2 linked regions of the Ketobacter alkanivorans genome follow. The protein of the gene in region 2 interacts with the protein of the main gene of each other region in a pairwise test. Links are inferred from orthologs where the notes say so. Each region holds a gene or a part of one and is shown on either strand. Other genes may lie near its edges.

What was found.
Region 1: the proteins of Kalk_RS17415 (region 2) and mrcB interact in binary tests that used the Escherichia coli proteins (3 or more experiments, as listed by UniProt). The link is inferred for Ketobacter alkanivorans from one-to-one orthologs.

Annotation. Positions count from the first base shown.
Region 1 is NZ_CP022684.1:3,855,366-3,863,340, forward strand. What follows is about bases 2,045-4,981. They hold mrcB (penicillin-binding protein 1B), read left to right. Parts: upstream 2,045-2,353; coding sequence 2,354-4,609; downstream 4,610-4,981. Other genes in these bases: Kalk_RS16395 (adenosine kinase), read right to left, coding at 2,045-2,075; Kalk_RS16405 (tetratricopeptide repeat protein), read left to right, coding at 4,648-4,981. Outside these bases: Kalk_RS16385 (lysophospholipid acyltransferase family protein), read right to left, coding at 1-19; Kalk_RS16390 (cyclic nucleotide-binding domain-containing protein), read right to left, coding at 90-881; more of Kalk_RS16395, read right to left, coding at 1,098-2,044; more of Kalk_RS16405, read left to right, coding at 4,982-5,109; Kalk_RS16410 (DEAD/DEAH box helicase), read right to left, coding at 5,114-7,063; Kalk_RS16415 (protein kinase domain-containing protein), read left to right, coding at 7,351-7,975. UniProt on the Escherichia coli protein: Cell wall formation. Synthesis of cross-linked peptidoglycan from the lipid intermediates.
Region 2 is NZ_CP022684.1:4,059,659-4,064,417, reverse strand. The notes cover bases 1,760-4,759. They hold Kalk_RS17415 (peptidoglycan D,D-transpeptidase FtsI family protein), read right to left. Parts: upstream 4,118-4,759; coding sequence 2,402-4,117; downstream 1,760-2,401. Other genes in these bases: rsmH (16S rRNA (cytosine(1402)-N(4))-methyltransferase RsmH), read right to left, coding at 4,401-4,759; ftsL (cell division protein FtsL), read right to left, coding at 4,114-4,404; Kalk_RS17420 (UDP-N-acetylmuramoyl-L-alanyl-D-glutamate--2,6-diaminopimelate ligase), read right to left, coding at 1,760-2,405. Outside these bases: Kalk_RS17425 (UDP-N-acetylmuramoyl-tripeptide--D-alanyl-D-alanine ligase), read right to left, coding at 1-886; more of Kalk_RS17420, read right to left, coding at 888-1,759. UniProt on the Escherichia coli protein: Essential cell division protein that catalyzes cross-linking of the peptidoglycan cell wall at the division septum. Required for localization of FtsN.

The sequences.
Region 1 (7,975 bases), 200 kb from region 2 along the record:
CTTTTACTTCTGCGTTCATGTTGACCTACTTCCTGAAATAGCCAAACAAGGTCACCGTTTGGTGTGGGTGACCTGCGGTGAGTGATCCGTTATGAATCGTGTGCTGCCGTGACCTTGTGATTAAGCGCGACTATCTGACGCGCCATGTTTTCCATCAGGCTCAAACAGATGCGCGGATGGGTTTTGATCATGGTTTCAAATTGGTTGCGAGGCACTACCATCACCAGGCACCGGCTGTCGGCAACCACGCTGGCAGTGCGGGGGCTGTTGGTGAGCAGGGACATGGCTCCGAAAATTTCATCCTCTAGCACTTCGCCTACTTTGATGCCTTTTACGAATACTTCGGCATGGCCTTCCACAATGGAGTACACCGTGTCGGATTCGGTGCCTTCTTTAATGATGGTTTCCCCTGCGGCATAGGTTTGAAAGCCCAGGGAGGCTTTATCGGTAGGGGTATCCAGCGAGGCAATGACCGCGGAATGGCGTGCGCACTCGGCCAGCAGATAATCACCCCACTGGCGTGCTTTGGTGGTGTTTTCCATCGCGGCCTGCCACAGGGCTTCTCGATCGAAGGGGCGCAGAATCACCGGGGATTCTGCGTAAAACTTGGCGCGGGGCATGCCTTCTACGATTTCCAGGCCGATGATATCCCCTTCATCGTAGTGAAAGAGGGTTTTGCCTTCCTGTTCGTGCCCGACCGCGCCCTGTTCGATGACGAAAGCCCGGTTCTGGTTGCTGCCTTCAGCGAACAAGTCATCGAATGTTTCGTAGGTGAGCTGGTCGCCCAATGAGGGGATGCCTTCCAGAGCCGTGCTAAGCAGCTCTTTGCAGTGGTTGTCCGTCTTTTCAAACAGCTCGGTGAAGTTGGACTCTAGAAACATGTATGTGCCCGCTTGTGTCAACAGGTTGAATCAGTAACCGTCAGTCATGGTTACGCCAGTCTATTGATTATGTGGTGAATCAGGGTGGCGAACGCTCGACTGTTTCTAATTTTCAGCATGGGCCGGGGTTGCCAGCTTGGACTGAATCGCTCATTAAAGTGTAGCCAAAGATGGGGGAGGGTGAGAGATTTCTGTATCTGCTCACCCAAATCCTTATTACAGCAAGGGTTTATGCTGCTCCGGCTTGAGGCGGGGGCCAAACTGGGTGACCAGTTGAGCTGCGGCGCGGGTGGCCAGCTGGCCTGCCTGTTGGTAGCCCAGGCCGTGGGTCAGGCCGTAGAGGAAGGCCCCGGCGAACATGTCGCCAGCGCCATTGCTATCAACCGCTTGCACTGCGGTGGCAGGCACTTTCAGGGTGTTGTTGCCATCAAATAGCAGGGCACCCTCGCTGCCCAGGGTGATGGCGAAGCTTTTGGCGATCGATTTGAGGGCTTCGGCGGCCGCTTCTATGGTATCGGTACCAGCCCAGGTGAGGGCTTCTTCCCGGTTGCAGAACAGCAGGTCGACGCCATTCCCCAGCATTTCTGCCAGGCCGTCTTTAAAGAAATTGACCATATTGGGATCGGAGAAGGTGAGGGCGGTTTTGATGCCTGCCTGTTCTGCGATCTGTCGGGCCTTGATGGCGGCAGCGCGACCACTGGGGGAGGTGACCAGATAGCCTTCCAGGTATACGTAATCCGAGGTTTTGATCGCCTCTTCATGCAGCTCTGCCGTGGATACGGTTTCAGAGATGCCCAGGTGGGTGTGCATGGTGCGCTCTGCATCGGGGGTAATCATAACGATACATTTGCCGCTCACGCCGGCTTCTCGCTCATGGTGCAGGTTGGTGTCTACCCCAGCGGCTACCAGATCTTGTACGTAGAAGTCACCGGCGGGATCATTGGCTACTTTGCATGAGTAGAAAGCATTGCCACCAAAGTGACTGACCGCAATGATGGTGTTTGCTGCCGAACCGCCGCTGGCCATTTTTCCGCTGTGACCTGCCAGGGCTTCGTACAGGGCCTGTTGCTGATCTTTATCTACAAGAGTCATCACCCCTTTGTCGATGTTCATTTTGTTCAGAAACTCGTCGTCGATGGCGAATTCCATATCGACCAGAGCATTACCAATGGCGTAGACGTTGTATTTATTCATGGGAATGGCTACCTGTTATCTGGGGCTTCAATTACTTAGGGCGTATACTACCGGCCTTTTCGTTAAAAATCAGGTTTGCAAAAACCGTTCGATCAGTATTCCGAGGTAAGTGACCGGTGTCAGGTAAACGTAGTCAACCCCCGTCAACGAATAAACCCAAAAAGCGACCCGCTGGTAAGGCTGCAAAAAAGCCTGCCGGTGGTGCTAAAAAACCGTCGTCGACTAGGAAGCCTTCTAACAAGAAGGCAGCCCCTAAGCGCAAGCAGCCGGTATCCATCATGCGGCGTGTGTGGCCGCTGCTGTGGAAGTTCGCTTTGGTCGGTGCTTTGCTGCTGGCCATGGGGGTTATTTATCTGGATGCGGTGATTACTGATCATTTCGAGGGTAAGCGCTGGTCGATTCCTGCCAAGGTGTATGGCCGCCCACTGGAATTATACGATGGCATGCCCCTTACCGATGTTCAGCTCGCCTTTGAACTGAGCCTGCTGAACTATCGCCATGTCTTTGAAAGCCCCGGCCCTGGCAGTTTTTCCAGTGGTAATAATCGTTACGAAATTGCCACTCGTGGATTTGATTTTTGGGAGGGGGCGGAGCCTGCCCGGCGTGTAACGTTCAGTATTCGCCAGGGGCGTGTCAGTGGATTGAAAGTGGCGGGGCAGAGCGGTGGTATTGTGAGGATGGAGCCTGCGCTGATTGGTGGCATCTACCCTGCTCATAACGAAGACCGTGTACTTGTGAAGCTGGATCAAGTGCCCAAGCAGTTGTTGCAGGCATTACTGGCGGTGGAAGATCGTGAGTTCTTTGAGCATTTTGGTATCTCGTTCAAGGGTATTGCCCGAGCCCTCTATACCAACCTGGCGTCGGGAGAAGTGCGGCAGGGTGGTAGTACACTGACTCAACAGCTAGTGAAGAACTTCTATCTTACCAGTGAGCGCTCCCTCAGTCGCAAAGCCACCGAGGCGGTGATGGCCGTGTTGCTGGATCTGCATTACGAGAAAGTGGATATTCTTGAAGCCTATTTGAACGAGGTGTATTTGGGGCAGGCGGGTAAGCGGGCGGTACACGGGGTTGGATTGGCCAGCCTTTATTACTTCGGGGTGCCTCTGCGGGAGCTCAATACCGAGCAGATCGCGCTGTTGGTGGGGGTGATTAAGGGCCCTAGCTGGTATGACCCGCGACGTAATCCACAGCGGGCACTGGAACGCCGTAATCAAGTACTGCAAATTATGCTGCAGCAAGGTGTGCTGGATCAGCGCGCTTACGATCAAGTGGTCAATAAACCGTTAGGTGTCATTAAAAAGCCTCTGTATGAAGATGCACGTTATCCTGCGTTTCTGGATTTGATGAAGCGTCAGTTAAGGCAGGATTACCGCGACGAAGATTTACGCACCGAAGGTTTGCGTATCTTCACAACATTAGATCCATGGGTACAGGAAAGCCTTGAGCAGGCCGCGCAACAACAGATTAAGCACCTGCAAAATGGCTACGGAAAATCACTGCAGGAGCTGCAGGTGGCAGGGCTGTTTACCGCCAGCAATACCGGTGAGGTGGTGGCCGTTATCGGTGGGCAGGCAGTGCGCTATGAAGGTTTTAACCGTGCGCTGGACGCGTACCGGCCAATTGGCTCATTGGCCAAGCCTGCGGTGTATCTGGCGGCGCTGGAGCAGGGCTATCACCTTGGCCAATTATTGCAGGATGAACCGCTGGAGCATGTTCTGCCTAACGGCAGCGTTTGGTCACCGCAGAACTTCGAAAAGGAAAGCCACGGTGAAGTGCCGTTGGTGCTGGCGTTAGCGCATTCCTATAACCAAGCCTCTGCACGTTTGGCATTGGATGTCGGCATTCATCGTGTGGTGGATGTAATGCATCGGCTGGGCGTGAATAAAAAGCTGCCGGAACTGCCATCCTTATCGCTGGGGGCGGTTAGCCTGTCGCCCTATGAAATCACCCAAATGTATCAGACCATCGCCACCGAGGGATTTGCAACGCCCCTGCGCACCATCCGTTCTGTACTGACAGCAGATGGGCAACCGCTGCAACGTTATGAGTTGGAAGTGGAACAGCGTTTTTCCAGTGCCGATACCTATCTGCTCACCTACGCCATGCAGGAAACCATGCGATCCGGCACTGGTAAATCCGTTAGCCGTTGGCTCTCACCCGATCTGAAGTTGGCGGGCAAAACCGGAACCAGCGATGATCAGCGTGACAGTTGGTTTGCCGGTTTTAGCGGTAATTACCTGGGTGTGGTGTGGATGGGTATCGATGACAATAAGCCTACGCCTCTGACTGGGGCCACAGGAGCCCTGCCGGTATGGGCCAATACCATGGCATCTTTGCCCCAGATCGCCCTGGAGACGCCGCTACCGGCCGATGTCGATTGGTATTGGATTGATCCTGTGCAACAGGCTCAGACCTCGGCCCACTGCAGCAACGCCTTGTATTTACCATTGCGGCAGGATACCGTGCCAGACCAACGTGTGACCTGCGGCACCGGTGGCCGCGTGTTGAACTGGTTTAAGCGATTAATGCGATAAGTGCAGTTAAAGCAACGAGAGTGTCTAGAGCGATGAACATGATCATACCAAGAATCATATTGTGCATGTTGGTATTGGCCCTGGCTGCCTGTACGGTGCGGACAGTGTCCACCGACATCAGTGACATTGATCTTATTGAAAGTGAATCCAGCCTGCGCACAGGTGTCCCGGCTGCCGATGATTTATTGAATCAAGCAGAAGATGCGCGCCGGGCTGGAGATTACTCGGCTGCAGTGAATCATCTTGAGCGTGGCATTCGTATGGCACCCCGTTCGCCTTCACTCTATCTTGCGCTGGCCAAAACTCGGCTGGCGATGGGGCAATATGGCAGTGCGACACAAATGGCCCAGCGCACGGTTTCATTGCTGCCCGCCAAACCCCGAGGTGCTGAGCAAACTGCCAAAGCGGAGGCGTGGATCGTCATTGCGCAGGCGCGCGAAAAACAAGGTGATTTTGATGGAGCGGAACGCGCCCGCGCAAGTGCGCAGGCGGTTTGGTGAGCCGTTAAGCCTTAGGCTTCTTCTTGTATCCGCCTTTTTTCGCAGGAGGTTGATCGCCGGAGCGAGCTTTGTCCGCAAACGGCTTCTTGTCGCCAAAGGATTTTTTATCGCCAAACTTCTTCTTGTCGCCGAATTTCTTTTTGTCGCCAAAAGCCGGTTTGTCACCGAACTTACCCTTGCCACCACTTTTGGAAGAAGGCTTACCTGAATCTCTTCGTGGTCGGCTGCTGGCTGGGGCGGCGTCAGGGCTTTCTTTGCCAAAGCGCGTAATGCGAATGGGGGTGCCACGTACACGGATTTTCTTCATCTGGCTGAACAGCTCTTTCGGCATGCCGGAGGGCAAGTCCACCGTAGAGAATTCATTGCGCAGGATGATGTCGCCGATGTAGTTGCTTTCGATGCCCGCTTCGTTGGCGATAGCGCCCACGATATCCCGTGGGGTAACACCGCCACTGCGGCCCACTTCAATACGGAAACGTTCCATTTCCACATCCGGGAACTCTTGCAGTTGGCTGGGGGTGATGTCGATAGGCGATTCATCTTCACGCAGTTCGCCGCGCCGACTTTGGCCTCTTTCTCCCCTTTCTCCATCGTTGCGCTCGCGTTTGCTTTCGCGGGCTTGCTTGATCTCTTCTTTGGGCTCCAGAGGATGATCGTTGTGCAGCATGTTGATAAGCGCGGCGGCCAGCAGTTCTGGCTCTATTTCCAAGTCGTGGCAGCATTGCTCTACCACCGATTGAATCAGGGCTGATGGTGTCTTGGCGGCCTCTTGAGCCACCTGCTGCTTGAATCGCTCAACCCGCTGTTGCAACACAACATCGTTGTTGGGGATCTGGGCACGGGTGATCTTCTGTTTGGTGTGGCGCTCAATGGTTTGCAGCAAGCGGTTTTCGCGATGGGTTACAAACAATACGGCTTCACCGCTGCGTCCGGCACGGCCAGTTCGGCCAATGCGGTGTACGTAGGATTCGCTGTCGTGGGGGATGTCGTAGTTCACCACGTGACTGAAGCGATCCACATCCAGGCCTCGAGCCGCCACATCGGTTGCCACCAGAATGTCGAAACGGTTCTTTTTCAGGCCAATGATGGTTTTTTCTCGCTGGCTCTGGCTGATGGCACCGTGAATGGCTTCGGCGCGGTAGCCCCAGGCGTTCACTTTTTCGGCTACTTCGCTGGCACCTTCACGGGTGCGTGTAAACACAATCACCGCGTCCACTTCACGGGTTTCCAGGTAACGGCGCAGGGCCTCCGGCTTTTGGCGGCCATCCACCAGCCAGTAGCTTTGGTCAATGCGCTCAACCGTGGCGGTTTTGGCTTTGATGTTCACATGCTGAGGATTTTTCAGGTACTTATCAGCAATACGTTTGATGGGGGCAGGCATGGTGGCAGAAAACAGGGCGGTCTGCTGCTCACCAGAGCAATGGCTCAAAATGTCTTCTACGTCGTCGATAAAGCCCATGCGCAGCATTTCGTCGGCTTCGTCCAGCACCAGTGTTTTTACTTCACTGATATCCAGGGTGCCGCGACGCAGGTGATCCAGCAGACGTCCGGGTGTGCCAACGACTACTTGCACCCCTTGCTTTAACAAGTTGAGCTGAGGACGGAAATCCTGGCCGCCGTAGATCGGGGCAATACGGAAACCTTTGCGATAGCGGGCATAGCGCTGAAAGGCTTCTGCCACTTGAATAGCCAGCTCACGGGTAGGCGTCATGATCAGCGCTTGCGGCTTTTTGCTGTCGTCATCGAGTTTGGCCAGCAGCGGCAGAGCAAAGGCCGCTGTTTTACCGGTGCCGGTTTGCGCCTGCCCAATAAAGTCCGCACCGCTCATGAACACCGGGATACTGGCTGCCTGGATAGGCGAAGGCGATTCGTAACCCAGCTCGCTCAGGGTTTTCAAAACGAAATCGGGCATACCCAGCTGTTCAAAGCTGGTGGTTTGTTCGGTGTCGGACATGGGGCGCGGCCTGTGTGTGAGCTACTTACTATTAACTATATAGAAGGGATGTAGCAGAATTCAAAGAGGGCGCGATTATACGCGCATTGATCAAGGAACTGAAATGAATTCTGTGCAAAGTTGCGTCAGTTAGTGCTGGTTAAGTGTTAAATTAACCCAATAATCAGTAACTTCGGTGATTTATAGCTGCCACAACGGCAGTCAAGGGCAGGCTATGTAAATCAAGGGGTTGTGTCGATTCAAGGGATTGACAACAATAGGCCTTTACTCGTTATTGGGGCGGTTAGTTGAATCAAGCACAGCATCGACTTGCATTGCCGGAAGGCACAGAGCTGCATTGGTATCGTATTCGGGGGGTGCTGGGGAAGGGTGGGTTTGGGATCACCTACCTGGCGCAGGATACAAATCTGGACCGGCCCGCAGCGATCAAGGAGTTCTTGCCAACGGAATTTGCCACCCGTGATGCCGACCATTCGGTGCATCCCGATTCAGCGCAGCATGAGGAGTTGTATCGCTGGGGGCTGAACCGGTTTATCGAAGAGGCTCGCCTGCTGTCCCGCTTTGAACACCCTAACATCGTGCGTGTTCATACGGTATTCGAAGAGAATAACACCGGTTATATGGTGATGGCTTATGAAGAGGGGCGCAGCCTTAAGGCACTGTTGAATGAGCGCTCGACTTTGGATGAAAGCACATTGCTGGGGTTGCTGTTGCCTGTGCTTGAGGGGTTGGAGCAGGTTCATCAAAAGCAGTTTATCCATCGTGATATCAAGCCGGACAATATTTATGTGCGAGACGATGGCTCGCCCGTATTGCTGGATTTCGGTTCTGCCCGACAGTCGGTGCCCGGTGAAAGCCGTACGCTGACTACGATGGTGTCCCCGGGGTACGCGCCTTTTGAACAATATCACC
Region 2 (4,759 bases):
AACCCAAGGCATGAGTCATTGCAATTGCCGCCAGCGCATTAGTTACGTTATGAAATCCGATTAGCGGAAGATCAAATGCAACCACATCACTCTGAACAGCCACATCAAACCGATACTGGCCTGAATGATTTACCGAAGCAGAAAGCAAACGAACATCTGCTGCTGGATTATCAACGGAGAAAGTCAAACGCTGGCAATGCTTTGTCTGGCCCATGAAGAACTCAGCAAAATCATCATCAAGATTCACTACCGCAACCCCATTTGGAGCCAGCGATTTGTAGATCTCAGCTTTGGCTCTAGCGATATTTTCTATTGAGCCAAAACCTTCCAGGTGCGCAGTGCCAACATTATTAACTAACGCAACATGAGGCTTCACCAAATCAGCAACATAACCGATCTCACCAACATGATTGGCTCCCATTTCAATCACAGCAAATTTGTGCTCTTGCTTCAGACGACATAAGGTGAGAGGAACGCCTATATCGTTATTAAAATTACCTTTGGTGGATAATGTCGGGGCCACTTGCGACAATATAGATGCCACCATTTCTTTTACTGTTGTTTTTCCGCAGCTACCGGTTATCGCAACCTTGCGTGGCGAGAACTGATCCAACCATGCTTGCGACAATCTGCCCAGGCCGATCCTTGTATCTGCCACGACAATTTGCGGGATATTTAAATCACTTTGTACTGAAACCAAAGCGCCTATAGCACCGGCGTTGGCTGCTTTTTCAAGGTACTGATGGCCGTCAAAGTTCTCACCTTGCAGCGCAACGAAAAAATCACCCGGACAGATTGAGCGAGAATCGGTGGACACTTGACTAAACTGTGCGTCATCTCCCACTAACTCCGCACCGATGACCTCCGCCAGACAGGAAAGAAACATATTAACTTTCCCCCTTGCGACAAACATCTGAACGTCTATGTAGTGCGAGCCTGCATTGCTGAACATCACTATATGCGTACTTTACGCCCTGTATCTCTTGGTAGTCCTCGTGACCTTTACCTGCCACCAAAACCACATCGCCCACTGCAGCATTGAGTATTGCTTCAGCAACCGCGTCAGCACGATCATCAACGATCTGAAATGCCACTTGAGGCGGAAGACCCTTCACCATATCGCTAAGGATGGTGCTCAATTTTTCACTGCGTGGATTATCCGCTGTCAGGATAACCTTGTCCGCCAATTCAGCAGCGACTGCAGCCATCAGTGGACGTTTACCCGCATCACGATCGCCACCACACCCAAATACACACCAGATCCGACCCTGAGTATGCTTACGCAAGGCAATCAACGCTTTTTCCAGAGCGTCTGGCGTATGTGCAAAATCAACAATCACCATTGGTTGATCTGCTTCAAACGATATACGCTGCATACGTCCTATCACAGGTTTGCAATGACTAAGTGCGTCTGCAGCCAAGCGCAGCTCCACTCCAGCAGACAACATCAGAGTGAGCGAAGCCAGCAAATTTGAACTATTAAACTCACCTATGAGGTTACTGCGAACAACCGTTGACTGCCCTTCATGCTCAACGTAAATATCTACGCCCTGCTTGCCGTAAACAACATTGGTGGCTTTTACCGTTGCAGCCTTCGAATCATCCAATGAGAACGACCATATTCGGGTGTCGGGTGCAGCAACCGAACGCATGGCAGCCACGCGTTCATCATCCAGATTTAGAACCAGATTTTTCAAACCCACATGACAAGCCAGCAACGCCTTAGCCTCTGCATAGGCCTCCATGGTGCCGTGATAATCAAGGTGATCGCGACTGATATTGGTTACTAACGCTGTATGGACATGAAGCCCATCAATGCGCCCTTGAATCAAACCATGAGAGGAGGCTTCCATCGCAACAACCTCTGCACCCTGAACAAGCATTTCCGCTAGCAGCCGATTGCACTCAACCACATCAGGAGTGGTATTTGTCGTCAGCTCAAGCTTACCAACCAAGCCATTCCCTAATGTACCAATTACGCCGCAACGCTTACCAAGGTAATCCAGTGCCTGTGCAACCAATTGGCTGACGCTGGTTTTTCCGTTGGTACCGGTTATCGCCAAAAGCTTCAACTGGCTACTGGGATCACCATAAAAATTTGCCGCGATCAGGCCCAAGCGCGAACGCAATGCATCAACTGGAATCACAGGCCGCTCGATCGACGGATCAATAGCAAAGCCCTCAGCGTCGACTAGCGCACTGCTCGCTCCGGCAGAGAAAGCAGCACGCAGAAAGTTCCGACCATCACTACCGTGGCCAGGGTAGGCAATAAAACAATTGCCTGCCTGCACTTTACGACTGTCAACCGCCAACCCTGTCACCACTGTATTTTTCCAATCATCTCTTATTGATAAAAATGGAACGATACCTTGAAGATCTCGCACCACTCTGGTTTCGCTCTTCATGAGTCGGGCGCCACATCTTTAGACAGACCCACATAGGTTTCCACTGCCCGATCCGGTGGAATATTCTTAACTCGCAACAACCCCGCCATCACACGGGAGAACACCGGAGCAGCGACCTGCCCGCCGTAATACATGTCGCCCTTGGGATCATCAATGACAACCACCAAAGCAATTGCCGGATCTTCAACCGGCGCAACCCCGGCAAACAGTGCGATATAACGATGATCTTGATAGCCTGAAGCCGCTACTTTATGCACTGTTCCCGTCTTGCCAGCGACTCGATAGCCTGGCACACGGGCTTTTTTTGCGGTTCCTTTTACATCCACCACACCTTCCATCATGTTAACTACTTGACGTGCTATGGTTTCATCCATGACGCGCTCACCCGGAACATCGCCATTTACCTTCAAAAGACTTACCTGGCGCTTTATTCCACCAGAACCGAGGATTGCATAGGCCTGAGCCAACTGCAGAGCTGTTACAGACAACCCGTAACCGTAAGACAATGTAGCAACCTCAATCTGCCGCCACTTTTGTTTGGCTGGCAGCATTCCAACGCTCTCACCCGGAAACCCAACGCCAGTCGCCTGACCGAGCCCCGCCTTGCGAAAGAATGAACTCAAATAATTGTCGTCCAACGACAGAGCCAATTTACTGGCTCCCACGTTGCTGGATTTAGAAATAATTTTGCCCAGATCAATGACGCCGTAATTACTCATATCACGAATGGATTTACTACCAATTCGCAGATATCCGGGAGAGGTATCGACCTTGCTGTAGGCCTTCCACTTTCCACTGTCTAAGGCTGCCGCCACAGTAAACGGCTTTACGGTTGAGCCTGGTTCAAACACATCCGTTACGGCGCGATTTCTAAAGTTTGGAACATCCTTACGGCCGCGATTGTTGGGGTTATATGAAGGCTGATTTACTAACGCCAACACCTCACCAGTTTTAATATCAATAGCCACTGCACTGCCAGAACTTGCTTTGTATTCAGTCACTGCCGACAACAATTCTCGATAAGCAAGATACTGGGCACGCAAATCAATACTCAGCGTCACGTCAGTGCCAGGAGCAGCAGGCTCGATCAACCCGACATCCTTGATAATGCGTCGGCGCAAGTCTTTGATGACCCGTTTTTTGCCTTCCGCGCCTTTCAAAAACTCCTCAAAGGAAAGCTCAATCCCTTCCTGGCCCAGCTCATCAATATTGGTAAATCCAACCAAATGACTGGTCACCTCACCTGCCGGATAATAGCGGCGATGCTCCTCGATGCCATACACGCCAGAAATATTCATTTCCAGTATTTCCTCGGCTTTCGCCGGGTTCATGTGGCGGCGCAGATAAATAAATTGCTTATCCTGATTACGTAATATGCGATCCCGCAGACTGGATTCGCTTACACCGGTTTTATTCGCCAGAAAACTCCAAGCATACTGCGCGTCAATCAACTCCTGAGGATTGGCCCACAACGTTTTGACTGGCGTACTAACCGCCAGCGGCTCGCCATTTCTGTCCTGTATCAAGCCACGATAAGCTGGAATATTTTCTACCCGAATAACACGACGATCTCCCTGATCCTGCAGGAATGCCTGGGACTCTATCTGCAGATATATCAGCCGACCCGACACGATAACGGCTAACAAACCAAACACAGCCAGCACTACGAAGTAACGCCATGCAAAATTAGGTTGCTGCGCTGATCCGCTCATGGCTCCACCATCACAATTTCATTGGGAGACGGAACTCTCATTTTCAGTTTTGCACCAGCCAGCTGCTCAACTCGGTTATAGGATCCCCATGTACTTTGTTCCAACAACAACTGGCCCCATTCGACTTGCATGGCGTTGTTATCCAGCTGCAATCTTTGGTGGGTGGCAACCAGGCGGCGGGTTTCAAAACTTGAGTAAATCACCGCCAAACAGGAACCCATCACCAGAACCAATGCAACAATCACAAACATCCAGGATCGGGTTGAAGCAGCCAGCACCATACTCATAAGGCCTTCTCCGCGACGCGCATAATAGCGCTACGGGAACGCGCATTACGCCGCACCTCTTCATCCGATGCTTTGATTGCCTTACCCAAGCTACGCATTTCGCGCTTGATCATTTCTTCTCTGATCGGCAAATGGCGCGGCAGAGGCTCGCCTTTTTCCTTACGCTGGATGAATTGTTTTACCATACGGTCTTCCAGCGAATGGAAGCTGATTACAACCAGTCGACCGCCTGGTTTTAGCACCTGCAGACTTTGCTGCAACACATCTGCCAGGTCATCCAACTCACGATTGATAAAAATACGAATTGCCTGGAACGATCGGGTCGCTGGATGCTTGCCTTTTTCTCGGGAAGGGT